3 linked regions of the Kineococcus sp. NBC_00420 genome follow. The protein of the gene in region 1 interacts with the protein of each later gene in a pairwise test. Links are inferred from orthologs where the notes say so. Each region holds a gene or a part of one and is shown in the gene's direction. Other genes may lie near its edges.

The links.
Region 2: the proteins of ndk (region 1) and OG218_RS21150 interact in binary tests that used the Escherichia coli proteins (3 or more experiments, as listed by UniProt). The link is inferred for Kineococcus sp. NBC_00420 from one-to-one orthologs.
Region 3: the proteins of ndk (region 1) and OG218_RS20860 interact in binary tests that used the Escherichia coli proteins (3 or more experiments, as listed by UniProt). The link is inferred for Kineococcus sp. NBC_00420 from one-to-one orthologs.

Annotation. Positions count from the first base shown.
Region 1 is NZ_CP107930.1:4,493,336-4,503,092, forward strand. The notes cover bases 926-3,873. They hold ndk (nucleoside-diphosphate kinase), read left to right. Parts: upstream 926-2,156; coding sequence 2,157-2,591; downstream 2,592-3,873. Other genes in these bases: OG218_RS22075 (helix-turn-helix domain-containing protein), read right to left, coding at 926-1,325; OG218_RS22080 (glycosyltransferase), read right to left, coding at 1,335-2,099; OG218_RS22090 (VOC family protein), read left to right, coding at 2,672-3,094; acs (acetate--CoA ligase), read right to left, coding at 3,153-3,873. In the rest of the region: OG218_RS22065 (hypothetical protein), read right to left, coding at 1-151; OG218_RS22070 (VOC family protein), read left to right, coding at 244-651; more of OG218_RS22075, read right to left, coding at 591-925; more of acs, read right to left, coding at 3,874-5,117; OG218_RS22100 (LLM class flavin-dependent oxidoreductase), read left to right, coding at 5,418-6,527; OG218_RS22105 (NtaA/DmoA family FMN-dependent monooxygenase), read left to right, coding at 6,524-7,903; OG218_RS22110 (DUF1684 domain-containing protein), read left to right, coding at 7,914-8,708; OG218_RS22115 (SufS family cysteine desulfurase), read left to right, coding at 8,705-9,757. UniProt on the Escherichia coli protein: Major role in the synthesis of nucleoside triphosphates other than ATP. The ATP gamma phosphate is transferred to the NDP beta phosphate via a ping-pong mechanism, using a phosphorylated active-site intermediate.
Region 2 is NZ_CP107930.1:4,281,301-4,291,069, reverse strand. What follows is about bases 3,255-6,214. They hold OG218_RS21150 (uracil-DNA glycosylase), read left to right. Parts: upstream 3,255-4,353; coding sequence 4,354-5,076; downstream 5,077-6,214. Other genes in these bases: OG218_RS21140 (LysR family transcriptional regulator), read right to left, coding at 6,194-6,214; OG218_RS21145 (aldose epimerase family protein), read left to right, coding at 5,105-6,166; OG218_RS21155 (DUF3263 domain-containing protein), read right to left, coding at 3,910-4,209; OG218_RS21160 (cold-shock protein), read right to left, coding at 3,262-3,465. Outside these bases: OG218_RS21170 (methyl-accepting chemotaxis protein), read left to right, coding at 1-1,215; groL (chaperonin GroEL), read right to left, coding at 1,323-2,951; more of OG218_RS21140, read right to left, coding at 6,215-7,108; add (adenosine deaminase), read left to right, coding at 7,175-8,200; OG218_RS21130 (NtaA/DmoA family FMN-dependent monooxygenase), read left to right, coding at 8,197-9,582; OG218_RS21125 (purine-cytosine permease family protein), read left to right, coding at 9,579-9,769. UniProt on the Escherichia coli protein: Excises uracil residues from the DNA which can arise as a result of misincorporation of dUMP residues by DNA polymerase or due to deamination of cytosine.
Region 3 is NZ_CP107930.1:4,225,144-4,234,712, reverse strand. What follows is about bases 4,574-7,333. They hold OG218_RS20860 (5-formyltetrahydrofolate cyclo-ligase), read left to right. Parts: upstream 4,574-5,515; coding sequence 5,516-6,151; downstream 6,152-7,333. Other genes in these bases: OG218_RS20850 (potassium/proton antiporter), read left to right, coding at 7,262-7,333; OG218_RS20855 (glycosyltransferase family 2 protein), read left to right, coding at 6,241-7,209; galU (UTP--glucose-1-phosphate uridylyltransferase GalU), read right to left, coding at 4,574-5,347. In the rest of the region: OG218_RS20900 (sugar transferase), read right to left, coding at 1-237; OG218_RS20890 (hypothetical protein), read right to left, coding at 650-1,444; OG218_RS20885 (GNAT family N-acetyltransferase), read right to left, coding at 1,556-2,158; OG218_RS20880 (MogA/MoaB family molybdenum cofactor biosynthesis protein), read right to left, coding at 2,155-2,655; cyclic pyranopterin monophosphate synthase MoaC, read right to left, coding at 2,648-3,121; molybdotransferase-like divisome protein Glp, read right to left, coding at 3,121-4,401; more of galU, read right to left, coding at 4,415-4,573; more of OG218_RS20850, read left to right, coding at 7,334-8,755; OG218_RS20845 (phosphodiester glycosidase family protein), read left to right, coding at 8,777-9,569. UniProt on the Escherichia coli protein: Involved in the removal of 5-formyltetrahydrofolate.

The DNA of each region.
Region 1 (9,757 bases):
CGGGGATCCGGGCGGAGCGGCCGGCGTAGGCCTTGCCGAGCGACCTCGCCTCGGCGGCGAGCTCGGCCATCACCGTCGCGGCCTCGTCGCGGGCGGCGCGCAGCGCCTCCTCCTGGGCGGTGGTGTCCTCACGGTCGTGACGCAGCGGCACAGCGGATCCCTTCCTCGCAACGGGGCCCACATCCTGGCACCGTGTCCGATCCGTTCAAGACACCCCGCTCGGCGTGCAGCAGGTTCGTCGCCATGAGCACACCGATCGTCGTCCCCCGGCTCGACCTCGTCGGCCTCGTCGTCGCCGACATGGCCCGCGCGCTGGCCTTCTACCGCCGGCTCGGTCTCGACCTGCCCGCGACGGCGGACGCCGAACCGCACGTCGAGGTCACCCTGCCGGGTGGTCTGCGGTTGGCCTGGGACACCGAGGAGGTCCTGCGGTCCTTCGACCCCGGCTTCGAGCCCGCCCGGGGTGGGAACCGCGGTGCCCTCGCCTTCGACTGCGCCAGCCCCGCGGGCGTCGACCAGGTGTTCGCGGACCTCACGGCCGCGGGGGCGCCGGCGCACCTGGCCCCCTTCGACGCGGTGTGGGGCCAGCGCTACGCCGTGGTCCTCGACCCCGACGGCGGCTCGGTCGACCTGTTCGCCGCCCTGGGCTGAAACGACCGCGGCGAGGTCCCCGTGAAGGCCCGGACCTCGCGCGCGAGGTGCGCCTGGTCGGCGAACCCGGCCTCCTGCGCGACCCGGGACGCGCTGAGCCCCGAGCGCAACCCCGCCACCGCGTGCTGCAGGCGCAGGACCCGCGCGAGCACCTGGGGCGGGTAGCCGAAGGCGGCGAGGCTGCGCCGGTGCAGCGTGCGCACCCCGAGGCCCAGCGCGTCGGCGACCTCGGCGACGCTGCCCCCGCCCGCCAGCAGCTGGACCGTCGCGACCGTGGCGGGGTCGCGCGGGGGAGCCTGCGCCGCGATCTCCTCCAGCGCCGCCCCCGCGTGGACGGCGCGCGCGACCCGCTCGACGAGGTCCCGTGCTCGCACGGGACCCCAGAGGTCGGCGAGGGGGACCCGCGCGTCGCGCAGCGCGTCGCCCGGCACGCCGAGGAACGACGGTGCGTGGCCGGGGGCGAAGCGCAGTCCCGTCCAGCGCACCGCCGGGTCCCCTTCCACCGTCTGGGCCCGGGTGTCCGGGCCGGCGACCAGCAGTTCGCCGTCGCCTCCCTCCGCCCGCCAGAGCAGGTCGATGCAGCCGTCGGGCAGCACGAGTCCGCTCGAACGGTCGGCGGCGCTGCTCGACCAGACCCGGGCGCCGGGGACCAGCGACGCACGTTCGCGGTACACGTCCTCAGTTCAGCGCAGACCACCGACCCGCGTCGAGCGCTCCGGGAGCCGGACCGGGCCACGTCGGCACGGCTTGGCGCGCAGTCGTGTCATCGCCGTCGTCATCGCCGTCGTCAGCACCTCCCGGACACCGGCCGCGGTGGCGCCGCGCTCGCCGGGGACGACCACGGGGACCTCGACCAGCCGGTACCCGCCCTGGTGGGCCCGGTGGGTGGTGTCGATGCGGAAGGAGGAGCCCCGCGAGGTGAGGGCGCTGATCCCGATGCCGAGCAGGACCTCGCGGCGGAACCCGCGGAACCCCGTGGTGACGTCGCGCACCGGGAGTCGCAGGACTGCGGCGAGGCACGCGTTCCCCGCGCGTGACACCAGCGGACCCAGCCGGTGGTCGTCGGCCACGGCGAGGGTGGTGGGGGCGGCGAGGTGGCGGGAGCCGAGCACGAGGTCGGCGTCCTCCAGCGCGGCGAGCACCGCCGGGAGCCGCTCGGCGGGGTGGGCCAGGTCCATCGTCACGAGGACCTGGTAGCCGCGTTCGAGACCCCAGAGGAGTCCCTCCCGCTGGGGCGTGCCCACCCCCTTCCCGCGGCGCCGGTGCAGCAGGTGCACCTCGAGGTGGCTGCGGGCGAACTCCTCGACCAGGTCGGTGACCGCGTGGTCGTCCTCCTCGAGCACCACGAGCACCTCGACGGGGGCCGCGGCCAGGACGCGCCGGAGCGACCCGATCACGGCGCTCCGCCCGTGAGCCGGGACCACGACCAGGGTGGCCGGACAGTCCACGGTCCTGGTTCGGAGCCGTCGGCCGCCCGGATGGGTCGGTCCACTAGGGTCGTTGCCGTGGCGACTGAAACGAACCTGCAGCGGACCCTCGTCCTCGTGAAGCCCGACGGCGTGCGGCGCAACCTCTCCGGGGAGGTGCTGCGGCGCATCGAGGCCAAGGGCTACACCCTGGTCGCCGTCGAACTGCGGACCGCGACCCCGGAACTCCTCGCCGGTCACTACGAGGAGCACCAGGGCAAGCCGTTCTACGAACCGCTCGTGGAGTTCATGCTCTCCGGCCCGGTGCTCGCCGCGGTCGTCGAGGGCCACCGCGTCATCGAGGGCTTCCGCTCGCTGGCCGGCACCACCGACCCGACGACCGCCGCGCCGGGCACCATCCGTGGCGACCTGGGCCGGGACTGGGGCCTGAAGGTCCAGCAGAACCTCGTCCACGGGTCCGACGCCCCGGAGTCCGCGGCCCGCGAGATCGGCCTCTGGTTCCCGAACCTCTGACACGGCGATGAGTTCTCGGGCAGTCTGAGGTCGAAGGATCGAGAAGGCCGGACAGACGGCCTCAGACCCCGGGAGCACTCATGCGCATGGCCTTCCTCAACGTGCCGGTCGCGAGCAAGGAGGCCTCCAAGGCCTTCTTCTCCGCGCTCGGGTTCGCGCCGAACCCGCAGTTCGAGAGCGACGACACGGCCTGCATCGTGATCGAGGAGAACATCTTCGTCCTCGTCCACGAGCCCTCGCGCTGGAAGGACTTCCTGCACTCGGAGTCCGCCCCCGCAGGGACGACCGAGTACATGCTCGCGCTCTCGGCCGACTCCCGCCAGGAGTGCGACGACCTCGTGGCCAAGGCGCTGGCGAACGGCGGGTCCGTCTACGGCCCGGCCACGGACCTCGGCTTCATGTACGGCACCAGCTTCCGCGACCCCGACGGTCACGTCTGGGAGGTCAGCTGGATGGACCTCGCGGCGGCCGCCGAGGCCGGCAGCATCGGCGAACCCGCCTGACCACCCGCCCGGTCCGCGATCTCGCGGGGAAGACCTGCACGATCGCGGACCGGGAAGGTCAGGGACGGGAGCGCACGTACTGCGCCCACGCCGTCTCGACCGCGGCGAGGGCGGTCTCGTCCTGCAGCGACGTCACGTCCCCGCCGGAGCGACCGGCGGTCATGTCGGCCATCAGCCGGCGCATGATCTTCCCCGACCGGGTCTTCGGCAGGTCCGGCACGACGACGACGTCGCGGGGTTTCGCGATCGCCCCGACGGCGCGCGCGACGTGTTCCCGCAGTTCCGCGCCGACCCCGTCGGAGGGGCCCGTGCCGCGGAGGATGACGAACGCCACGATCCGCTGACCCGTCGTCTCGTCCGGTGCCCCGACGACGGCGGCCTCGGCCACCCGCGGGTGCGACACGAGGGCCGACTCGAGTTCGATGCTGGAGAGCCGGTGACCCGAGACGTTCAGGACGTCGTCGATGCGGCCGCCGATCCAGATGTAGCCGTCGGCGTCCTTGGTCGCGGCGTCCCCGGCCAGGTACCAGCCCTGCGCGGCGTAGGGCTCCCAGTAGCTCGTGACGAACCGCGCGTGGTCGCGCCACACCGTCCGGGCCATCCCGGGCCAGGGTTTCGTGATGACCAGGACGCCCTGCTCGCCCGGGGCGACCTCGTCACCCGCCTCGTCGACGACGGTCGCGGAGAACCCGGGCAGCGGGATCGTCCCGGAACCCGGTTTCAGCGGGGTGACGCCGGGCAGCGGGGCGACGACGGCCGCCCCGGTCTCGGACTGCCACCACGTGTCGACGATGGGGCAGCGTCCACCACCCACGTTGCGGTGCAACCACGTCCACGCCTCGGGGTTGATGGCCTCACCCACGGAACCCAGCAGCCGCAACGACGACAGGTCGAAGCCCGCGGGCAGTTCCGGACCGTGCTTCATGAACGTCCGCACCAGGGTGGGGGCGGTGTAGTAGATCGTCACGCCGTACTTCTCGATGACCTCGAAGTGGCGACCGGGGTGCGGGGTCAGCGGTGAGCCCTCGTAGATGACCTGGGTGGTCCCGTTGGACAGCGGGCCGTACATCTCGTAGCTGTGCGCGGTGACCCAGGCGAGGTCCGCCTGGCACCAGTAGACGTCGTCGTCCTTGACGTCGAACACCGCCCAGTGCGACCAGGAGGTGTGGGTGAGGTACCCGCCGCTGGTGTGCACCAACCCCTTGGGCCGCCCCGTGGTCCCCGAGGTGTAGATGATGAACAGCGGGTTCTCGCTGTCGAAGCTCGGCGCGACGTGCTCGACGGGCTGACGGTCGACGAGCTCGTGCCACCAGACGTCGCGGCCCTCCGTCCAGGGGACGTCCGGCGTCGCCTCCCCGGTGCGGCGCAGCACGAGGACGTGCTCGACGTGGTCGAGCCCCTCGACGGCCGCGTCCGCGGCTCCCTTCACCGCGACGGCGCTACCCCGCCGGAACTGCCCGTCGGTGCAGACCAGGAGCTTCGCGCCGGTGTCCTCCACCCGGAACCGCAGCGCCTCGGCGGAGAAACCCCCGAACACCAGGCTGACGACGGCGCCGATGCGCGCGCACGCCATGGTCGTGACGATCGTCTCGGGCAGCACCGGCAGGTAGAGGACGACGCGGTCGCCGTGCCCGATCCCGATTTCCTCCAGCGCGTTCGCGAGTCGGCAGACCTCGTCCTGCAGTTGCGCGTAGGTGATGGTGCGGGAGTCCCCGGGTTCGCCCTCCCAGTGCAACGCGACCTTCTCGCCCCGGCCCGCGGTGACGTGGCGGTCGACGCAGTTCACCGCGACGTTGAGCCTGCCGCCCGTGAACCACTGCGCGGTCGGCAACGTCGAGCCGTCGAAGACGGTGTGGAACGGCTCGTCCCACTGCAGCCGCCGGGCCTGTTCGGCCCAGAACGCCTCGGGGTCCGCGGCCGCGCGCTCGTACTCGCCCGCGCCGACGTTGGCCTGGGCGCTGAACTGCGCCGACGGCGGGAAGACGAGGTCCTGCGCGGGGTCGTCCAGGGGCGTGCTCGTCATGCGGTGCGTCCTCACGGGCGGGGCGGTCGGCGGACCGGCCGTCGGCCGGCTTGGCCGCCAGGGTAGCCGCGCCGTAGGCTCGGACCGTGGAGAGCACCCGGGTGAGCGTGAGCACGCCCCCGGCGTCCGCGGTCGCCCGCCCCTTCTTCGCGGTGCAGCGTCGTCACGTCGACCTCTGCCGCACCCGCTCCTCCGCCTGTCGCTGACCCGCAGGGCACGTCGCCGGGAACACCCGGCGGCCCCCGGGTGCTCAGCCGAGCGACCCGGCCGGTCACGTCAGCAGCCCCGGAGGGGTACGCCATGTCCCGAGAGCCACTGCGCCTGGGCGTCGAACTCGACGCCGCCGGTCGCCACCCCGCCGCGTGGCGCCTGCCCGGCGCGCGCCCGGCCGAGCTCTTCACCGCCGCCCACTGGCGCCGCCTCGGCGCGCTCGTCGAGCGCGCCGACCTCGACCTGCTCGTGGTCCCCGACTCCTTCCGCCTCGGCTCCAGTGACGAGCGCGACCAGCGCGGTCGCCTCGACGCCGTCGCGATCGCCGCGCACCTCGCGCCGCTGACCCGCCGGGTCGGTCTCGTGCCGGTCGTCACGACGACCCACACCGAGCCGTTCCACACGAACAAGGCCGTCGCGACCCTCGACTTCACCAGCCTCGGCCGCGCCGGCTGGCAGGTCGAGGTCTCCACCACCGCCGAGGAGGCGGACACCTTCGGGCGGACGGGGACCGCCCCGCCAGGGGAGCTGTGGCGCGAGGCCGCGGACACCGTCGAGGTCGTCCGTCGGCTCTGGGACAGCTGGGAGGACGACGCGGTGGTCCGCGACGTCGCCAGCGGCCGGTTCGTGGACCGCGACAAGCTGCACTACGTCGACTTCGAGGGGGAGCGGTTCTCCGTCCGCGGCCCGTCGATCACCCCGCGCTCCCCGCAGGGCCAGCCGCTCGTCGTGGTGCCCGTCCGGGACGAGCACTCCCTCGCGGTGGCCGCCGCGCACGCCGACGTCGCCCGGATCGAGGCCGGCGACGAACGCACCGCGGCGCAGACCGCGGACCGGTTGCGGACCCTGGCCGGTCGCGAGCTGACCGTCCTGCTCGACGTGGAGGTCCTGCTCCGGCAGACCGCCACGGAGGCCCTCGACGTCGCCGGCCGGCTCGACGAGCTGAACCCCGGCGCCGCGCCGCGCTCGGTGCGCCACCTCGGCACTCCCGCCACCCTCGCCGCGGCCCTGGCCGAGCTGCCCGACGGCCTCGACGGCGCCGTCCTCGCGCCGCTGGACCTGCCCGCGACGCTCGAACTCGTCGTCAGCGGGGTCGTCCCCGCGCTGACCCGGCCGCCGGTCGCGGGCAGCACGCTGCGCGAACGCTTCGGCCTGCCCCGCCCCACCAGCCGCTACGCCAGGATCGGAGGCGTCCGATGACCCGCCGTGAGACCTCCCGTGAGACCCCTCGCCAGATTCACCTCGGGGCGCACTTCCCGGGCGTCAACAACACCACGGTGTGGCGCGACCCGCGCTCCGGCAGCCAGGTGGACTTCTCCTCCTTCGAACACCTCGCCCGGACCGCGGAACGGGGGTTGATGGACTTCTTCTTCCTCGCCGAGGGGCTGCGGCTGCGCGAACAGCGCGGGAAGATCCACGACCTCGACGTCGTCGGCCGTCCCGACACCCTCACCGTCCTGAACTCGATCGCGTCGGTCACGACCCACCTTGGGCTGGCCGGGACGATCAACGCCACCTTCAACGAGGCCGCGGAACTCGCCAAGCAGTTCGCCTCCCTCGACCACCTCTCCGGTGGGCGCGCGGCCTGGAACGTCGTCACCAGTTCCGACGCGTTCACCGGGGAGAACTTCCGCCGCGGCGGGTACCTCGCGCACGCCGACCGCTACGTCCGGGCCCGTGAGGTCCTCGACGTCGCGCGGGAGTTCTGGGACTCCTGGGCCGAGGACTCCCTGGTCGCCGACCCCGAGACGGGGGTCTTCGCCCGGGGGATCTCCGAGGTCGACCACCGCGGCCCGCAGTTCCAGGTCCGGGGGACCGGTTCGCTGCCGCGCAGCCCGCAGGGTCACCCGGTGCTGCTGCAGGCCGGCGACTCCGACGACGGCCGCGAGTTCGGCGCCACGTACGCCGACGCCATCTTCACCATGCACGGCTCGCTGGAGGCGGGGCAGCGGTTCACCGCCGACATGCGCTCCCGCGCCGTCCGCAACGGCCGCTCCGGAGACGACCTGAAGATCCTCCCCGGGGTCACGTTCGTCCTCGGCGACACCCCCGGGCAGGCCCGCGAGCACGCCCGGGAGATCCGGTTCCAGCAGGTCGGGCCGGCGCAGGCGATCGCGTTCCTCGAACAGGTCTGGGGCCGCGACCTGAGCGACCACGACCCCGAGGGACCGTTGCCGGCGCAGGACCCGGAGACGACCTCGACCATCGCCCAGGGCCGGACCCGGATGACGAAGGACCCGGTGGAGACCGCGCGCACGTGGCGCGACCTCGCCGCGGCCCACGGGTGGAGCAGCCGGGAACTCGTCGTCGAGGTCACCGGCCGCCAGCAGTTCGTCGGCACCCCCGCGCAGGTCGCGGAGGAGATGGACACCTACGTCCAGGCCGACGCCTGCGACGGGTTCATCCTCGTGCCCAGCCTCACCCCGGCCGGTCTCGACGAGTTCGTCGAGAAGGTCGTCCCGCTGCTGCAGGAACGCGGCAGCTACCGCACCGGCTACACCGGCTCGACCCTGCGCGAGCACCTCGGTGTGCCGCACCCGCACCGTCTCGCCCCCGCCGTCCGCGCCACCGCCTGAGGAGTCCGCCATGACCACGACGACCAGCACCCTCGACACCGCCCGCCGGACCTGGGACGACTGGCGTGCCACCCGGACGGCCGACCTCAGCGCGCCGCACGGCTGGCTGAGCCTGACCGGACTGCACTGGCTCGTCGGCGAGGCCGGTCCCGTCGCGGACCTGCCCGGCACCTGGGAGTCGGTCGAGGGTGGCGTCCGACTCACAGCGACCGCGGCCGACGGGGTCGTCGTGAACGGCGCCCCGGTCGAGGGGACCGTGCGGATCGACACCGTCGAGGGGACTCCGGGGACCCTCTTCGAGATCGGGGACCGCCGGGTGGAGGTCATGCAGCGCACCGGGATGCACGCCCTGCGCGTCCGCGACCCGAAGTCCCCGACGCTCGCGGCGTTCACCGGGGTCCCCGTGTTCGAGTTCGAGGACCGCTACGTGCTCGACGCGCAGTTCGTGCCCTACGAGGAGTCCCGGGCCGTCGTCGTCGGCGCGGTCGTCGAAGGGCTGCAGCACCACCACGAGGCCGTCGGAACCGTGCGGTTCGAGCTCGACGGCCCCCAGGAACTCACGGTCTTCCGCAGTGCGAAGGGTTCGACCATCCTGTTCACCGATGCGACCAGCGGTGTGAGCACGACGGGGACGACCCGTTCGATCTCCGTCCCCGAACCCGGCGCCGACGGACACGTCGTGCTGGACTTCAACCGGGCGACGAACCTGCCGTGCGCGTTCACCGACCACGCCACCTGCCCGCTGCCGCCCGCCGAGAACCGCCTCACCGTGCCCGTCGCGGCGGGGGAGAAGGATCCCCGGTGAGCACCACCGAACTGCTCGCCGCTCCGTTCGGCGACGCCGAACTGGCCGCGCTGCGGGCGGACTTCCCGATCCTGGGCCGCTCGACCCGGTCGGGGAACCCGTTGGTGTACCTGGACTCCGGCGCCACGTCGCAGAAACCGCGGGCCGTCCTCGACGCCGAACGCCGCTTCTACGAGACCCACAACGCGGCCGTCCACCGCGGGGCGCACCAGCTGGCCGAGGAGGCCACCGACGACTTCGAGGCCGCCCGGGCCGCCATCGCGGGTTTCGTCGGTGCCCCCGCCCACGAGGTCGTGTTCACCAAGAACGCCACCGAGTCGCTCAACCTGATCGCGCACGCGTTCAGCACCACGACGGCCTACGCCGCCCGCGGCAGCGCCCCCGACGGTCAGGCCGTCGATCCGCGGTTCGTCCTCGCCGAGGGCGACGAGATCCTCGTCACCGAGGCCGAGCACCACGCCAACCTCGTGCCCTGGCAGGAACTCTGCGCCCGGACCGGAGCCGTGCTGCGCTGGGTCCCCGTCACCGACGGGGGGTCCTTCGACCTCGACGCCCTCGACGCGCTGGTCGGGGAGCGGACCAAGGTCGTCGCCTTCGCGCACGCCTCCAACGTCCTCGGCGGACTCGCCCCGATCGAGGCGTTCGTCGCCGCGGCCCGCCGGGTGGGGGCGCTCGTCGTCCTCGACGCCTGTCAGTCCGTCCCGCACCTGCCCGTCGACCTGCCGTCGCTCGGGGTCGACCTCGCGGCGTTCTCCGGGCACAAGATGCTCGGGCCGTCGGGGATCGGGATCCTCTGGGGCCGGGCCGAGGTCCTCGGCGCGATGCCGCCGTTCCTCACCGGCGGGTCGATGATCGAACTGGTCCGGATGGAACGCTCCACCTTCGCCCCCGTCCCGCAGAAGTTCGAGGCGGGTGTCCCGATGACGGCGCAGGCCGTCGGGTTGCACGCCGCCGTCGACTACCTGCGCGGGCTCGGCCCCGACGGGTCGGGGATGGCCCGCCTCGAGGCCCACGAACGCGACCTCACCCGACGTCTGCTCGCCGAACTG
Region 2 (9,769 bases), 210 kb from region 1 along the record:
ACCGGACGGGAGAAGCTCATCGCTCTGGCGAAGGCGAACGACCAGGCGGGCTTCATCGCCGAACGTGACGCGGCGAGCGTCCCCCTCGCGCGGGGGATCTACACCATCCTGGACCGCATCCAGAAGGCGGAGACGGACAACGCCACGGCCACCGCGCAGCGCGGAGCCCAGAGCTACCGCACCGCCGTGGTCCTCCTCGTGGCCGTGGGCGTCCTCGCCCTCGTCCTCGCCGCGGTCGTCGCCGTCGTCGTGGCCCGCTCCATCGCCGGCCCCCTGGGCCGCGCCCTCACCGTCGTGCGGGGCCTGGCGCAGGGCCGCCTGGACCAGCGGGTGGGCTACAGCGCCAAGGACGAGGTCGGCCAACTGTCCGGGGCCCTCGACGTGACCATGGACCGGCTCACCGAGACGATGCGCCGCATCGCCGGCAACGCCGCGACCCTCGCCGCCTCCAGCGAGGAACTCACCACCGTCGCCACCCAGCTCTCCTCCGGCGCCGAGGAATCCGCCACCCAGACCCAGGTCGTCTCCGCCGCCACCGAAGAGATCTCCGCCAACATCGGCACCGTCGCCGCCGCCGGGGAGGAGATGACCGCCGCGATCCGCGAGATCGCCACCTCCACCGCCGAGGCCTCCTCGGTCTCCGCCGACGCCGTGTCCAGCGCGTCGCAGGCCTCGGAGATCCTGGACCGCCTCTCCGCCTCCTCCCGCGAGATCGGCGACGTCGTCAAGCTCATCACCTCCATCGCCGAGCAGACGAACCTCCTGGCGCTGAACGCCACCATCGAAGCCGCCCGCGCGGGGGAGATGGGCAAGGGCTTCGCCGTCGTCGCCGGGGAGGTGAAGGAACTGGCCCAGCAGACCGCTCGGGCCACCGAGTCCATCACCACCCGGGTGGCGGCCACCCAGGCTGACGCGACCGAGGCCGCGTTCGCCATCGGCGGCATCAGTGAGGTCATCGCCCGCATCGACGGGTTGCAGGCCACCATCGCCGCGGCGGTGGAGGAGCAGTCGGCGACGACGTCGGAGATGGTGCGCAACGTCACCGAGGTCTCCTCGGGGAGTCAGGAGATCGCGTTGAACATCTCCGGCATCGCCGCTGCGGCGGATCAGACCACGGCGGGGGCGACCCACACGGCCACCACCGCGGGGGAGGTCTCGCGCGCCGCCGTCGAGCTCAACGAGCTCGTCGGCTCCTTCACCCTTCCCCGCGTCTGATCCCGCCCGACCCGGGTGACGGACGGGTCCGACAACGCCACGAGGGCGGCCTCCCTGATCGGGAGACCGCCCTCGCGGGTGGTGCAGGTGCTACGGAGTGGCTGGACTCAGAAGTCCATGCCGCCCATGCCGCCGTCGCCACCGGCCGGGGCCGCAGAGGCCTTCTCCGGCTTGTCGGCGATGACGGCTTCGGTGGTGAGGAAGAGCGCCGCGATGGAGGCGGCGTTCTGCAGCGCGGAGCGCGTGACCTTCACCGGGTCGTTGATGCCCGCGTCGAGCAGGTCCACGTACTCGCCGGTCGCGGCGTTGAGGCCGTGTCCGGTGGGCAGGTTGCGGACCTTCTCCGCCACGACGCCGCCCTCGAGGCCGGCGTTGATGGCGATCTGCTTCAGCGGAGCCTCGATCGCGACCTTGACGATGTTCGCCCCGGTCGCCTCGTCGCCGACGAGCTCGAGCTTCTCGAAGGCCAGCACACCGGCCTGGATGAGGGCGACGCCACCACCGGCGACGATGCCCTCTTCGACGGCAGCCTTCGCGTTGCGGACGGCGTCCTCGATGCGGTGCTTGCGTTCCTTGAGCTCGACCTCGGTCGCCGCGCCGGCCTTGATGACGGCCACGCCGCCGGCCAGCTTGGCGAGACGCTCCTGGAGCTTCTCGCGGTCGTAGTCGGAGTCGCTGCGGTCGATCTCGGCGCGGATCTGGCCCACGCGACCGGCGATGGCGTCGGCGTCGCCGGCACCTTCGACGATGGTGGTCTCGTCCTTGGTGACGACGACCTTGCGGGCGCGGCCCAGCAGGTCGAGGTCAGCGGTGTCGAGCTTGAGGCCGACCTCCTCGGAGATGACCTGGCCACCGGTGAGGATGGCGATGTCGCCGAGCATGGCCTTGCGGCGGTCGCCGAAGCCCGGGGCCTTGACGGCGACGGACTTGAAGGTGCCGCGGATCTTGTTCACGACCAGGGTCGCGAGGGCTTCGCCCTCGACGTCCTCGGCCACGATCACGAGCGGCTTGCCCGACTGCATGACCTTCTCCAGCAGCGGGAGCAGGTCCTTCACGGTGGAGATCTTGGAGTTGAGGATGAGGATGTAGGGGTCCTCGAGCTCGGTCTCCTGACGCTCCGCGTCGGTGACGAAGTAGGGCGAGATGTAGCCCTTGTCGAAGCGCATGCCCTCGGTGAGCTCGAGCTCGAGCCCGAAGGTGTTGCTCTCCTCGACGGTGATGACGCCTTCCTTGCCGACCTTGTCGAGCGCCTCGGCGATGAGCTCGCCGATCGAGGCGTCACCGGCGGAGATCCCGGCCGTGGCCGCGATCTGCTCCTTGGTGGTGACTTCCTTGGCGGCGGCGACGAGCTGCTCGGTGACAGCCTCGACAGCCTTCTCGATGCCGCGCTTGAGGCCCATCGGGTTCGCACCCGCAGCCACGTTGCGCAGACCCTCGCGGACGAGCGCCTGGGCGAGGACGGTCGCCGTCGTGGTGCCGTCGCCGGCCACGTCGTCCGTCTTCTTGGCGACTTCCTTGACGAGCTCGGCGCCGATCTTCTCGTACGGGTCCTCGAGCTCGATCTCCTTGGCGATGCTGACACCGTCGTTGGTGATCGTGGGGGCGCCCCACTTCTTCTCAAGGACGACGTTGCGGCCCTTGGGGCCGAGCGTCACCTTGACCGCGTCGGCGAGCTGGTTCATCCCGCGCTCGAGACCACGACGGGCCTCTTCGTCGAAGGCGATGATCTTGCTCATGCCTGGTGTTCCTCCCAGAAGACGGGCGGTGGGCGGTCGGTCGGGTGCCCGCGACGGACGGCCGACCTGAACCGGGGTCACGTCCCCCAGCGCCTGTCGACCTCACCGGACCGGCCAGGGAGCTTCGCTCCCGGGTCGAGTGCAGTTGTCACTCTCGACTCGAGAGTGCCAACGCCAATGTTGGCACTCTCACCCCCCGAGTGCAAACCCCCGGAGGCCTCGGACGGTGCGCGAGTGCGGGCGGGCTGGTGCCCGGCCTCCGGGAGGACCGGGGGCCGGGCACGGTCACGCCGGGGGGCGCCGCGCCGGGTCAGACGGCGCGGACGCTCTCGGCCTGGGGGCCCTTCTGGCCCTGCCCGACCTCGAACTCGACGCGCTGACCCTCCTCGAGGGAGCGGTAGCCGTCGGCCACGATCGCGGAGTAGTGGACGAACACGTCCGCCCCACCGTCGTCGACGGTGATGAAGCCGAAGCCCTTCTCGGAGTTGAACCACTTCACGGTGCCCTGAGCCATTGCCTTCTCCTGGTGGTGCAGCGAGCGGAAGAACGGCGCCGGCGGGCACCGGAGCCGGGTCTCACGCTGCCCGCGGCGACGAGAGCCGAGGGCGACGCCCGACGTGCGCCCCCCGAGAGGACGTGTCCGTCGAACTGATCGACCGGGGCTCAGATTAGTGCGGGGAGGGGCTGGTGGGACAGGGTTCGAGGAACCTCGTCTTCACGAAACGGTCACGTCGTCCTCACCGCGGCAGACACCCGAGAGGCGTCGCTCAGAGCACCCGGCCGGCGACGTCCAGCAGCGGACCGGCCACGGACCGGACCGCGACCGCGAGACCGCCGACGACGAGGGCCGCGACCAGCAACCAGACCAGGACGAGCACGGCGACACCGACCGGTCCCCGACGGGTCCGGTGGGCCCCGCGTCGGGCGAGCAGGTGGGGCGAGCGCCCGCGACGAGCGCTCAGGGCTGCACGCCGAGACGGCGGGCCGAACGGGCGCGCTGACGGCTGGTGCGCATCCGGCGCAGCCGCTTGACCAGCATCGGGTCGTGGGCGAGGGCGGCCGGGGAGTCGATGAGGGCGTTGAGCAGCTGGTAGTAGCGCGTGGGCGAGAGGTCGAAGAGCTCGCGGACGGCCTGTTCCTTGGCGCCGGCGTACTTCCACCACTGCCGCTCGAAGGCCAGGATCTCGGCGTCGCGGCGACTCAGCCCGTCGGGCAGCCCCCCGGGCTGCTCCTCGAGGGACGGGACGTCTCGCTCGATGCGCGCCGATGCGTCGTTCCGCTCCACGTCATGACCCCTCTCACCGCGGCCTCCGGAACCGGGGGCCGGGCAGGAGTCTAAGAGGGCATCACACCCGTGTCGTTCACCTCGGCGGGCGCGTCCGGGCTCGGTACCGTCCCGTGCGTGACTCCCGCCGCAGCGCCCCCACCCGCCCCTTGCTTCCCGCGCACGGACGACGATCCGGCCGGACTCGGCCTCGACGACCTCGACCCGGGCTGGGCCCGCGCCCTGGCGGGGGTGCGCGACGACCTGGTGCGGCTCTCCACCGCGCTGGCCGCCGAACCCGCGCCGTGGCTGCCCGCCCCCGAGAACGTGCTGCGGGCGTTCCGGCAGCCCTTCGACGGCGTCCGGGTGCTCCTGGTCGGGCAGGACCCCTACCCCACCCCCGGACACCCGATCGGGCTGAGCTTCGCCGTCGAGCCGGACGTCCGGCCCCTGCCGCGCAGCCTGGTCAACATCCACAAGGAACTCCTCACCGACACCGGCGTGCAGGCGCCCGGGCACGGCGACCTCTCCTCCTGGTCGCGGGCCGGGGTCCTGTTGCTGAACCGGGTGCTGACGGTGCGCGCGGGCGAGTCCGGGTCGCACCGCAAGCTCGGCTGGCAGGCCGTCACCGACGCGGCCGTCCGGGCCCTGGCCGCGCGGGGCGGACCGCTCGTGGCCCTGCTCTGGGGTCGCGACGCGCAGACGGTCGCTCCCCTGCTGGGCGGGGTGCCGGTCGTCACCGGGGTGCACCCCAGCCCGTTGTCGGCCTCGCGGGGGTTCTTCGGTTCCGCTCCGTTCAGCCGCGTCGACGAACTCCTGCGGGCCGAGGGGGGCGACGGGATCGACTGGCGGCTGACCTGAACCCCGGGGCGTGCGGCAGGATCGCGGCATGACCGCGACGTTGCACAGCACCCCCTTCGGCCGGACGCGACGCGGGGAACCCGTCGAGCGGTGGGAACTGCGCCTGCCCTCCGGGGCGAGCGCCGCCGTCCTGACCCGCGGCGCGACCCTGCAGCAGGTCCGCGTCCCCGACGCCTCCGGCCGGATCGGCGACGTCGTCGTCGCCCTGCCCGACGTCGCGGCCTACGAGGCCGCCGACGGCTACCCCGGTGCCGTCGTCGGACGCGTCGCGAACCGCATCGCCGGCGGACGCTTCCGGGTGGACGGGGTGTCCTTCGCGGTCCCCGTCAACGACGGCACGAACGCTCTGCACGGGGGTTCCGAGGGTTTCGACCAGCGCGTCTGGACCGCCACCGAGGTCTCCGTGGACGGGGTTCCCGGGGTGCGGATGTCGTTGCGCAGCAACGACGGCGACATGGGTTTCCCGGGGGCGCTGGACGCCTGCGTCACCTACTCCCTGCGGGAGGAGGGCGGTTCGGTGTCGTTGCGCCTGGACTACGTCGCGACCGCGGACGCCGCCACCCCGGTGAACCTCACGAACCACGCCTACTTCGCCCTCGACGGCGCGGGCCCGGTCGAGGACCACGTCGTGCGGCTGTCCGCGTCGCGCTACCTGCCGATCGACGCGAACCTCGTCCCGACCGGTGAACTCGCCCCCGTCGAGGGCACCCCGTTCGACTTCTCCACCCCGACCCGCATCGGCGAGCACCTCCGCGATGCGGACGAGCAGCTCCTCACCGCCGGCGGCTACGACCACTGCATGGTGCTGGACGGCCCCGGTTCCCTGCGGCCGGTGGCCACCGTCTCCGGCCCGCGCAGCGGACGTTCGCTCGAGGTCCGCACCGACCTGCCGGGCCTGCAGTTCTACACGGGGAACTTCCTGACCGGCGCGTGGCGGACGATCGAGGGCCGGCCCGTGCGGCAGGGCGACGCCCTCTGCCTGGAGACGCAGTTGCTGCCCGACGCGGTGAACCAGCCGCTGCTCGGGGATTCCGTGCTGCGCCCGGGTGCGGAGTTCACGACGACCACGGAGTACTCCTTCTCCGTGTGAGCACCGCCGTCGCGGACCGGTGGCCCCCTAGAACGAGGCCAGCAGGTCCGCCACCGCCGGTCGTTCGTCGTCGACGAGCGCCAGCAGCACGAGGCGCAGCGGGTCCAGCCCCCGCAACGGCACGAAGGCGATGTCGTCGGAGCGGTGGCCGGCGGCGACGACCTCCGCGGTGATGGCCATCGCCCGTCCGGAGGCGACGAGGGCGAGCATCTCCTCGACGTTCTGGGCGGGCGGACCCACGACCCGGGGGACCGCGCCGGAGGGGCGGGGCTCGACGAGCCACACCTCCCGGTCGTAGCCCGCGTCGACGATGGGCTCGTCGTCGAGGTCGGCGATGTCGATCGAGGTCTCGCCGGCCAGCCGGTGCCCGGCCGCGAACACCGCCACCCGCTGGGTGTCGGCGACGTGCACCGCGCGCACCCGCGCGTCCAGCACCTCGTCCGGGCCGGCGTTGAGGAAGACCACGTCGACCCGGCCGTCGGCGAGGCTCGCGACCTCCTGCCCCCAGGGGACGTGGCGCAGCACGACGTCGAGGTCCGGGCTCTCCTGGGAGGCCTGCACCAGCCGGGTCGAGACCCAGCGCGGGGTCGAGGTGCCGATGCCGACGGCCAGCCGTTCGCGTTCGCCCTCCTCCGCGATGCGCCGCGCGCGCACCAGCGCCCGGTCCAGGAGTTCGGTGATCCGCGTCGCGTCGGCGACCAGCGCCTGCCCGGCGGGAGTCAGCGCGGACCCCTCGCGGGCCACGCCCCGCGCGTCGCGGAGCACCAGCCGGCCCCCGACGAGCTGCTCCGTGCGCGCGATCGCCTGACTCAGCGCGGGCTGGGAGACCTGCAGCGAGACAGCCGCTTCGGTGAAGCTGCGCTCCCGGGACACGGCGAGCAGGTAGCGCAACGAGCGCACGTCGAGCTCGCCGCCGCTGCGTCCTGCACCACGCTGATCCACGGGATGGATGCTCTCAGAAGGAACGCTTGTGCGACACGTGGCACGTTCGCGCCTACGTTGAGCAGGGTGCGTTCCCTGACCGCCCTGCCCAAGGTGCACGTGCACGCCCACCTCGACGGGTCCTACCCGCGCGAGGCCGTGCTGGCCCTCGCCCGCCGCCGTGGCGTCCCGCTCGAGCTGCCCGTGCGGGGCGGTCCCGCCGCCACCGGGGAGGGCTGGTCCGACGTCTGGGCGTTCTTCGAGGCCTACGGCCGGGTGCCCGCCCTGGTGGCGGACCTCGACGACCTGGCCGGCCTGTGCCGCGCGCTCGTCGCCCAGGAGGCGGCCGAGGGCGTGGTCTACCTCGAACCCGCGATCGAACCCCAGCTCTACGCCCCCCGGCTCGGGAGCCTGCGCGAGGTGACCCGGGTCGTCGTCGACGCCCTCGGCGAGGCCGGACGGGAGCACAGCGTCGAGGTCGGCTCGATCCTGACGCTGAACACCGACCAGGACGAGCCGATCGCCGCCGAGCTCGCCGCGGTCGCCGCCGAGTTCGCCGGCCGCGGGGTGACCGCGTTCGGGACGGCCGGGTTCGAGGAACCCTCGGGCCTGCAGCGCTTCACCGGGGCGGCCGCGACGGCCCGGGCAGCGGGCCTGCCGGTCGTCGCGCACGCCGGGCAGACGGGCGGCTGGGAGTGCGTCGCGGAGGCGATCGACGTCCTGGGCGCCACCCGCATCTCCCACGGCGTCCGCTCGGTCGAGAACCCGGCCTTCGTGCGCCGCCTCGCCGACGAGGGCATCGTGCTCGACGTCGCCCCCGTCTCCAACGTGGCGCTCGGCATCGTCCCCACGCTCGCCGCGCACCCCGCCCCGCTCCTGCACGCCGCGGGCGTGGGGATCACCCTCAACGCCGACGACCAGCTCTGGTTCGGTCGTGGCGTCAGCCACCAGTACGCCGTGGCGCGCGAGGTGTGGAAGCTGAGCGACACCGACCTCGCGGCCCTGGCCGGGCACGGTCTGCGGATCGAGGGCATGAGCCCGGCGACCCGGCACCGCCTCGGCGCGGGTCTCCTCGACTGGCTGGAGCGCAGCCCGGCGGGCGTCCCCGCGTGAGGGAACCGCACCACCTGTTGCTGAGCGCCTTCGAGATCAACGGCCCCAACCTCACCAGCCAGGGGTTGTGGGCCCACCCCGAGCAGCACACCGACCGCTACCTCGACCTCGCGCACTGGACGTCGCTGGCCCGGCTCCTCGAGGACGGGGGTTTCGACCTGCTGTTCCTGGCCGACTCCCCCGGCTACCCCGTGCTCGAGGGCCGCACCCCGGCCGTGACCTTCGAGCAGGGGGTCGAGATGCCGACCAACGACCCCCTGCTGCTGGTCCCGGCGATGGCCGCGGTGACGAGCCGGCTCGGGTTCGCGGTGACGTCCTCGACGAGTCTGGAGGGCCCCTACCCGAACGCCCGGCGGTTCGCGACGCTGGACCACCTCACCCGCGGGCGCATCGGCTGGAACGTCGTGACGACGTCGGCGGGGGTGGTCAGCGCGCTGCACGGACGCGAACCGCTGCCCCGCCACGACGAGCGCTACGACATCGCCGACGAGCACCTCGACCTCAGCTACCGGTTGTTCGAGGGCAGCTGGGAGGACGCCGCCGTCCTGCACGACAAGGCGACGCGGCGCTACGCCGACGCGCGTCGCGTCCACGAGGTCCACCACCACGGCCGCTACTTCCACTGCGACGGCTACTTCAAGGTCGAGCCCTCCCCGCAGCGCACCCCCGTCCTCTTCCAGGCCGGCGCCAGCGAACGCGGTCGGGAGTTCGCGGCCACCCACGCCGAGGTGGTGTTCCTGCAGGGCCGCGACGCCGGGACGCTGCGCCGCCAGGTCCTCGACCTGCACGCCCGGGCCGCCCGGCACGGACGCGGCCCGGGGTCGCTGCGCACCCTCGTCGGACTCACGGTCGTGCTGGGGCGCGACCGGGACCACGCCCGCTCCCGCCTCGAGGAGTACCTGTCCTGGGTCGACCCGGAGGCCGCCCGCGCCTACTACGCCTCGATGACCGGCGTCGACCTCGCTGCCCTGGACCCCCGCGGGAACTTCTCCGACGTCCGCACCGAGGGCGGGCGGACCCAGGTGGAGCGCTACCGGGACGAGACGGTGGCCCACGCGCGCGCCGACTTCCTGCGTTTCGGGATGCGGGAGTTCGTGTTCACTGGCACGGCGGGCGACGTGGCCGACGCCATGGAGGCGCTGGTGCGGGAGACGGGGATCGACGGGTTCAACCTCACCCCGTTCGTCGTACCGGGCTCCTACGCGGAGTTCTGCGAGCAGGTCGTCCCCGAACTGCGCCGGCGGGGCACGCTGGCGCCACCACCCGGTCGCGACGCCCCAGGCCGTACGCTGCGGGAGGTGGTCTTCGGTCCGGGCCGCACGAGGCTGCCCGCCGACCACCCCGCGGCCCGGTACCGCCATCCTCCCGAGGAGTCGACGTGAGCGAGATCCCCGCCACCCCCGAGACGAGGGTGGGCGGTGTCGACGTCGAACTGAACGGCATCAACACCGTCGCCGAGTCCGAACGCCACGGCAGGCCACGCGACCTGTTCTGGCCGTGGTTCGCCGCCAACGTGTCCGTCCTGGGAGTCAGCTACGGCTCGTTCGTCCTGGGTTTCGGGATCTCGTT
Region 3 (9,569 bases), 270 kb from region 1 along the record:
GACGGCCCAGCCGAGCAGGGCACCGAGGGCGGCCGCGAGGAGGTCGGCGACGACGATCGTGCGGACGTACTCGCGCTGCCAGACGGGACGACGTCCGTCCCGGGGGCGTGAGGGAACCGGTCGACGCCGGGAGCGCGGCAGGAACGGTTGGCTGACGTCGCCGGACCTGCTCTTCGCGTCAGCTTCGATGAGCCGACGCTGTTGCGTCGGCAGGAGCCGCACTTCCTCAGTCGCCATGACCTCCCCCGTCGTGAGTCCTCTCAGGAACCCCACGACGGTGTGGGACGCCAGTCACCCGAACGGACGCTCCGAACGGCGGAACACCACTACGGACGGATGAGCTGACACCACCCATGGTAGCCGGGGGTCACCCGTTCGCCGCAAGCCCCTCACAGCGGGTGCACGTCTGGGCCGCACGCGCCGCGACCACCCTGGAACGACGAAGGCCCCCACCGGAACCCGGTGGGGGCCTTCGTGGCGAAGGGTGGAGCTGAGGGGATTCGAACCCCTGACCCCCTCGTTGCGAACGAGGTGCGCTACCAGCTGCGCCACAGCCCCTTGTCGTTCCCTCGTCGCACCCGGAGTTGCGGGCGACGCGGCAACGGAGAAGAGGTTACCAGTCCCGCACCCCGCCTCGGACCACGGGGAGCTACTGGTTGACGACCCTCGCGTGGTCGCGGAGGTCGATGACGCGGGTGGCCAGCTCGTCCTCCCACTCCTCCGTCGCGACGGCGACCGCGGGCAGCGGCGGTGCGACGAAGGGGGCCTTGTCCTTGAGCAGGTACGTCGGCAGCGGCACGGGCACGGGCTGCCAGCTGCGGTCGCCGGCGAGGGGAGACGGCTTCTGCTCCCGCTGCACGGGGACGGTCGGTGCGCTCGGACGCAGGACGGGCAGCACCTGCGTGACCTCGCTGACGCGCGAGGGCGCGACCACGGGGCGGGCCGACCTCGCCGCACCGTGGCGGGACAACGCAGCGACGACCAGCAGCAGCCCGAGCGTCGGGAGGGCACCGGAGTACCAGGGCGCCAGGCCGACGAGCACGGTCAGCCAGCCGAGGACGGTGAGACCGACGACGGTGCCGAGCAGCCGACGACGCCGGGTGACCACGGCGGAGACCGTGCGCGACGACGGGGCCGACGGAGCCGCACGGACGAGCGAGGGAGCGGGGCTCGACACCGACGGCGCCGCGGGGAGGGCCGGGCTCCCGGCCCCCCCGAGGACGGGGCGGCTGGAGGCGCCGAGGACGGCGGCGTTCACCGCGGCGGCCGCGAGGGCCTGGCCCACCGGGGCGGAGTTCCTGCGCACGACGACCCGCATCGCCTGCGAGTCGCGGTCGGCCTGTCTCGCCGACGCGACCCGTCGGTGCTTCCTGATCGCACCGGGGACGAGGTAGGCAGCCCACAGGACGATGATGACGAGGAAGATGAGACTGCTGGCGGGCACGAAACGCAACGCTAGGGCTCACGACCGGGAAGATCGTGCACGTCCGGGCGTGTCGCGCGGTGGAGTTGCGGCGGGCCGTCGCACAGCCCCACGCACGGCCCTGCGCACGGCTCAGTGGCGGGCCCCGCGCGAGGACCGGTAGCGGTTCAGCAGACCCTCCGGCACCTCCTCCGCGGTCATCGCGAACGTCCGGTGGTCGCGCCAGGAACCGTCGATGTGCAGGAACGCCTTGCGTAGTCCCTCGTCGCGCATCCCGAGCTTCTCCGCTACCCGCAGCGACGCCGCGTTCTCGGGCCGGATGTTCACCTCGATCCGGTGCAGCCGAAGGGCTCTGAAGCAGTGGTCCCCGACCAGGGCGAGGGCGATCGGGATGGTTCCGCGCCCCGCGACGCGCTGGTCGATCCAGTACCCGACGTGGGCGGAACGCAGCGACCCCCAGGTGATCCCGGAGACGGTGATCTGACCGACGAGGTTCCCGTCGAGTTCCACGACGAAGGGCAGCATCCGTCCGGCGCGGGCCTCGCGGGAGAAACCCCGGACCATCTGCGGGAACGTCGGCGCCGGTCCGCTGCCCTCAGGGCTCGTGGCCTCCCAGGGCCGCAACCAGGAGGCGTTCGCGGCGCGGACCCGGCGCCACGTCGAGGCGTCACCGCGGCGCAGCGGCCGCAGGCGGACGGACCCCTCGCGCAGTTCGACGGGCCAGGTCGGGGTCACCGGGTCCCGCCGGGAGGGGTGTGGTCCCCACCGTGCAACTGGTCGACGGCGTGGACGAGGAAACCCTGCAGCACCGCGACACCGTCCTTGCAGCCGCCGGGCGAACCGGGCAGGTTCACCACGAACGTCCGGCCGGCGACGCCCGCGATCCCCCGCGACAGCACCGAGGTCGCGATCCCGTGGGCCACCCCGTAAGCCCGGATCGCTTCCGGCACACCGGGAACCTCGTAGTCCAGGACACGTCGCGTCCGTTCGGGCGTGAGGTCGAGCGGGCTCAGCCCCGTCCCGCCGTTGGTGACGACGACGTCGTACCCGGCGGCCACCGCGTCCCGCAGCGCCTCCTCGACGGGGTCGCCGTCGGGGACGACGAGCGGCCCGTCGACGAGGAACCCGCTCTCCCGCAACCCCTCGACGACGATCGGGCCGGACCGGTCGGAGTAGACCCCGGCCGAGGCGCGGTTGGAGACGGTGACGACGAGTGCCCTGGCCTCAGTCATCGACGCTCCAGTCCCCCGACCGTCCACCGCTCTTGGCGGTGACCCGGACGCCGTCGAGGACGGTCCGCCGGTCGACGGCCTTGACCATGTCCACGAACGTCAGCCCCGCGACGACCACGCAGGTCAGCGCTTCCATCTCGATCCCCGTCCGGTCCGCGGTCCGCACGGCGGCGGTGATCCGCACCCCGTCCGACCGAGGGGTGATGTCGACCTCGACCGCGTGCACGGCAACAGGATGCGCCAACGGGATGAGTTCGGGGGTGCGTTTGGCCGCTTGGAGTCCCGCGATCCGGGCGACGGCCAGGGCGTCGCCCTTGGGCAGACCGCCCTCGGCGATGAGGTCGAGCACGGCCTGCGAGCAGCGGACGAACCCTTCGGCGCGGGCCTCGCGGGCCGTGACGGGTTTGGCGGAGACGTCGACCATGCGCGCGTGCCCCGCGTCGTCGAGGTGGGTGAGACGGTCCATCAGGACATCCTTCCCGGCGCCTCGGGCGCTCCGGGCAACGGGCCGAGGAGGACGCACTCGACCTCGTCACCGACCTCGACGACGGAGGTGCCGACCGGGACGACGACGAGGCACGTCGCCCGGGCCAGCCCGGTCACCAGGTGCGAGCCGTGGCCGGAGACGGGCTCGACCACGAAGCGCCCCTCGGCGTCGCGGGTCCAGGCCGCGCGCACGTACTGCTCCTTGCCCGGGGGCGAGGTCCAGCGCGCCCCGGCCACGGCCCGCACGTGGGGCCGCTCGTGGTCGGGCCCCTCGGCTCCCAGCATGCGCCGCAACGCAGGACGGACGAACACCTCGAAGGAGACGAAGGAGCTGACCGGGTTGCCGGGCAGGGTGAAGACGGGGACGGCGTTCTCGCCGAGCGTCCCGCAGCCCTGCGGCATCCCGGGCTGCATGCCGACCCGGTCGAAGCGGACGGAGTGCTCCCCCGGACCGGAGAGCACCTCCTTGACCGTGTCGTAGGCGCCTTCGCTGACCCCGCCGGAGGTGACGATCACGTCGGCGCGCACGAGCTGGTCGTCGAGGACGGAGGCCAGTTCGCGGGCGTCGTCGGAGACGACCCCGACCCGGAAGGCCAGCGCGCCCACCTCCTCGGCCGCCGCGGTCAGCAGGTAGCCGTTGGCGTCGTGCAACTGCCCGCGGGCCAGCGCCGTACCGGGTTCCACGACCTCGGTCCCGGTCGAGACGACCACCACCCGCGGCCGCGGGCGCACGCGCACCCGGGCCCGCCCGAGCGCGGCGAGGACGCCGATGTGGCGGGGTTCCAGTCGCGTCCCGGCCTCCAGGACGAGCGTCCCGGCGACGACGTCCTCGCCGGCGCGACGGATGTGCTGGCCCATCACGGGCACCTGGCGGATCAGCACCTGGCTGACGCCGCGGTCGGTCCACTCCACCGGCACGATCGCCTCGGTGCCCGCGGGGACGGGTGCCCCGGTCATGATCCGGGCGGTCGTCCCGCTCGTCAGGCGCACGGCGTCGGCCCGGCCGGCCGCGATGTCGGAGACCACTGGAAGACCCACCGGGGTCTCCTCGGTCGCGCCCGCGACGTCGCGCAGGCGCACGGCGTAGCCGTCCATGCCGGAGTTGTCGAAGGCGGGCAGCGGCCGCGGGCTGACGACGTCCTCGGCCAGCACGCAGCCGAGGGCGTCGCGCAGCGCCAGGTCCAGCGGCGGCAACGGCCGCACCAGGTCCAGGCACGCCGCCCGGTGCGCCGCGACGGTGGTCAGGGTCTCGACACTCACCTGCGACAGGTTGTCACGCTGAGGTGCTGGCCCCCGCACCCGACGCGACGTACTCGCCGAGCCACTCACGCAGGTCCGCCCCGATGTCCTTGCGCTCGCTCGCCAGCCGGACGACGGCCTTGATGTAGTCGAGCTTGTCGCCGGTGTCGTAGCGACGGCCGCGGAAGACGACCCCGTGCACGCCGTAACCGGGCCCCTCGCCCTGGGCCAGGACCTGCAGGGCGTCGGTCAGCTGGATCTCGCCGCCCTTGCCGGGCGCGGTCTCGCGCAGGACCGCGAAGACGGCCGGGTCCAGCAGGTAGCGGCCGATGATGGCGAGGTCGCTGGGGGCCTCCTCCGTCTTCGGCTTCTCGACGAGCCCGGACACCTTCACGACGTCCTCGGTGTCGGTCGGTTCGGCGACCGCGCAGCCGTAGAGGTGGATCTGGTCGTGGGGCACCTCCATGAAGGCGACGACGCTGCCGCCACGCTCCTCGCGGACCTTGATCATGATGTCCAGCAACGGGTCCCGGGCGTCGACGATGTCGTCGCCGAGCAGGACCACGAACGGTTCGTCACCCACGTGCTGCTCGGCGACGAGCACGGCGTGCCCCAGGCCCTTCGGGTCGCCCTGGCGCACGTAGTGCACCTGGGCGAGGTCGGTGGACTCCTGCACCCGGGCCAGCTTGGCCTGGTCGCCCTTGGCCTGGAGGCCGACCTCGAGCTCGACGTTGCGGTCGAAGTGGTCCTCCAGGGACCGCTTGTTGCGGCCCGTGATCATCAGCACGTCCGTGAGGCCCGCGCGCACGGCCTCCTCGACGATGTACTGGATGGCCGGGGTGTCGACCACCGGCAGCATCTCCTTGGGCATCGCCTTGGTGGCCGGCAGGAAGCGCGTTCCCTGCCCGGCGGCGGGGATCACGGCCTTGCGTACCGTGCGGCCGGGACGCTCGTCGCGTTCAGTCATGGCCCGGAGGCTACCGCCCGTCCCGGGTCGTGCACTGCGTGCTGTGGTGATGGGCCGTCGGGGGACGACGCGCGCCGCATTCCCTTCTGGCCCGCGGCGGGGCAAACTCGGGGGGAGGACGACCCGACGAAACAATCGTCGTGCCGTCCGTGCGAACCAGGAGCCGCCGTGCCCACCACACCCGACACCAGCGACGAGGTGACCGTCGACTCGTTGTCCGTCACCGTGGACGTCCTCGAGGTCGAGGCCCGCAAACGCCGACTGCGCCACGGGATCCGGTCCCGCCGTCGCGAACGGGACGCCGACACCACCCGCAGCCTCGACACGGCGGTCGCCCGCGTCCTCGCCGGCTGCCCGCTGCTGGCCGGCGCCCGCCGCATCGCCTGCTACTCCTCGACGACCGGTGAACCCGGAACGAGGACCCTGCTCGCCGAACTGCGGCGCCACGACGTCGAGGTCCTGCTGCCCGTCCTGCTCGAGGACGGCGACCTCGACTGGGAACTGCGCGCGCCGCGTCGCGGAGCCCCCGCTCCGCTGGGTCCTCTCGGCCCGCACGCCGTCGCCTCCGTGGACCTCGTCGTCGTCCCGGCGCTCGCCGTCGACACCGCCGGCCGCCGGCTCGGGCAGGGCGGGGGCAGCTACGACCGGGCGCTGGCGCGGGTGCCGGCGCGAGTGCCGGTGCTGGCCGTCGTGCACGACGACGAACTGCTCGACGCCGCGGTCAGCCCGCTGCCCGTGCTCCCCCACGACCGGCTCGTCCAGGCCGTCGTCACCCCGTCCCGCTGGTTGTGGTTGGCGGCCTGAGACTCCCGACCCCGGAGCGGTTCGTGGTTCACTGTGCGCGCGTCGACGGTGACCAGACCGATACGGAACGTCAAGAGGAGCGCCTGGCCATGAGTGTGGACGTGTCGATCCTGGTGATCACCTACAACGCCCCCGAGTGGATCGCCCAGTGCCTGGACTCCCTCACGGGCGAGTCCAGGCCGCGGGCCTCCTTCGAGGTCATCGCCTTCGACAACGCCTCGGGCGAGGAGACGAAGCAGCTGCTGCGCGAGCGCGCGGAGACCACCCCCGAGCTGCGCACGCACTTCTCCCCCGACAACCTCGGCTTCGCCGTGGGGGTGAACCGCGCCGCCGAGATGGCCACCGGCCGGACGGTGCTGCTGATGAACCCGGACGCGATGATCAAGCCGGGGGCCGTGGACGCCCTGCTCGCGTTCCTCGACGAGGACCCCACCCGCGGGATCGTCGGCGGCCGCGTCCTCTACCCCGACGGTTCCGTCTCGCTCACGAGCTGCTTCGCGCAACCCTCGCTCTGGAGCTGGTTCTGCTACGCCACCGGGCTCTCGACGGCGTTCAAGCGCAGCTCGCTCTTCGACCCCGAGTCGATGGGCCACTGGGACCGCGACAGCGTCCGCGACGTCGACATCATCAGCGGCGCCTTCCTCATGGCGACGACGGAGACCTGGCGCGCCCTGGGCGGTTTCGACGAGAAGTTCTTCATGTACGGCGAGGACGCCGACCTCAACCGGCGCGCGGCCGACGCCGGTTTCCACCCGGCCATCACCCCCGCGGCCGTCGTCGTCCACGCCGGCGGGAAGTCGTCCTCGACCAAGACCGCCAAGCAGCGACTCCTGCTGCGCGGCAAGGCCGAGTACGCGATCAAGCACTGGACGCCGGGGCGCGCCAGGGCCGGCGTCGGACTGCTGACCGCGGGGGTCGCGCTGCGCTCCGTCGGCGAGGTCGTCCTGCGCCGTGGCGAGACCTGGCGGCCGCTGTGGAACGAACGTGGCGACTGGGGCAAGGGCTGGCCGACCTGGGTCGACCTGACCGGCGACCGGGAACCGAGCACCACCAGCTGATCACCACCCGCCGACACCGCCCCGTGCCGCGACCGACGCGCTACGGTGCCGCATGACCCTGGATGAGTTCAGTCGCATCCTGCTGCTGTCCTCCGGGGTCCTCCTCCTCGCCGTCCTCGCCGTCCGGCTCGCCGCCCGGACCGGGCTCCCCTCCCTCCTCCTCTACCTCGCCCTCGGGCTGGTGCTCGGCGAGGACGGGTTGGGGATCCCCTTCGCGGACGCGAAGATCGCCCAGGTCCTCGGCTACGGGGCCCTCGTCCTGATCCTGGCCGAAGGCGGGCTGACGACGCGGTGGTCGACGATCCGCGGCGTCATCGCCCCCGCCGGGGTGCTGGCGACGGGAGGGACGCTCGTCTCGATCGGGGTCGTCGGCTGCGGGGCGCACCTGCTGCTGCACACGACCTGGCCGGTGTCGTTCCTCATCGGCGCCGTCGTGTCCTCCACCGACGCGGCCGCCGTGTTCTCGGTGCTGCGATCGGTGCCGTTGCCGCGCAGGCTGTCCGGGCTGCTCGAGGCCGAGTCGGGACTCAACGACGCCCCCGTCGTCATCGCCGTGCTGGCCCTCACCGAGGTCGCGGGCGGACACAACGAGCACGCCTGGTGGTTCTTCGCCGGCGAGGCGGTCCTCGAACTCGCCCTCGGCACCCTGCTCGGGGTCGGCATCGGGGCCGCGGGGGCGCTGTTGCTGCGGCGCACCGCGTTGCCGAGTTCCGGGTTGTACCCCGTCGCGGTCCTGGCCCTCACCGTCCTGGCCTTCGCGGTGGCCGACGTGCTGCACGCCTCGGGGTTCCTCGCCACCTACCTGTGCGGTCTGGTGCTGGGCAACGCGCGCCTGCCGCACCGGCACGCGACCCGGGGTTTCGCCGAGGCCTTCGGGTGGCTGGCCCAGATCGGGTTGTTCGTCATGCTCGGCCTGCTGGCCAGCCCCTCCCGGCTCCCCGGAGCCCTCGTCGACGCCCTGCTCGTCGGGCTCGTCCTGACGTTGTTCGCGCGCCCGCTGTCGGTCCTGGTCAGCCTCGTCGGGTTCCGGATGCCCCGGCCGGACCTGGTGTTCCTGTCCTGGGCGGGTCTGCGCGGGGCCGTCCCGGTCGTGCTGGCGACGGTGCCCGTGGTCGCCGGCATCCCCGGCTCCGAGCGGCTGTTCGACCTCGTGCTCGTCCTGGTGGTCGTCTTCACCCTGGTCCAGGCCCCGACGCTGGCTCCCCTGGCCCGGCGGCTCGGGCTGATCTCCGCCACCCCCACGCAGGACCTCGACGTCGAGGTGTCGCCGCTGGGCACCCTGTCCGCGGACGTGGTGCAGGTCCGGGTCGGGCCGGCGTCGCGGCTGCACGGCGTGGAGGTGTTCGAGCTGCGGCTGCCGCGCGGGGCCAACGTCAGCCTGGTCGCGCGGGACGGCGCGACCTTCGTGCCCCAGCCGCGCACCGTCCTGCGTCACGGTGACGACCTGCTGGTGGTCACCGCGACCGCCGAACGCTCCGCGGTGGAGGAACGGCTGCAGGCGATCAGCCGGCACGGGAAGCTCGCCGACTGGCACCACAGAGAGTGACCTCCCAACTACGGTGAGGCGATGCGCGCCCTCCGCACCGTCGCCCTCGGGATGTGCACCACCCTCCTCGGCGCTCTGCTCACCACCGCGGCCGCCGCACCGGCGCTCGCCGACCCCCTCGACCCCGTCGACTCCGTCGAGGTCTCGGCGGAGCAGCAGAGCATCGCCCCCGGGGTGAGCCTCGAACGCCGCACGACCCTCGACGCCACCGGCCCCGTCCGCAGCTCCCTGCTGCGCCTGAGCACGGGCTCCACCACCACGCCGCGGTTGCTCCAGCAGGACCTCTCCTCCCCCCGGACCCCCGGCGACCTCGCCACCGCCGCCGGCGCGGTCGCCGCCGTCAACGGCGACTTCTTCGACATCGACCGCACCGGCACGCCGGACGGACCCGTGGTCCTCGACGGCACCCCGCTCAAGGCCGACGCCCAGCCGCAGACCGCGGTCGGCGTCGACGCCGGCGCGAGCGGCTGGGTCGGCCGCCTCGGACAGGTCCTGCTGCAGGGCAGCGCATCGCTCGGCGGCCGGAGCCTCCCGCTGGCCGCGCTCGGGACCCGGACCGTCCCGGCCGACTCCCTCGCCCTCTTCACCCCGGCCTGGGGCAGCGGCGACCGCGCCCTCACCGCGCCCACCGGGATCGAGCTGGAGGTCCGCTCGGGTCGGATCAGCGCGGTCCGTTCCCCCGGCCCGACGCCCGTCCCGGGGGACGGGTTCGTCCTCGTCGCCACCGGCACGGTCGCCACCGCCCTGGCCGCGACCACGCTCGGCACCCCCGCCACGACCGACCTGCAGGTCCGCGACGACGCGCTCACCCCCG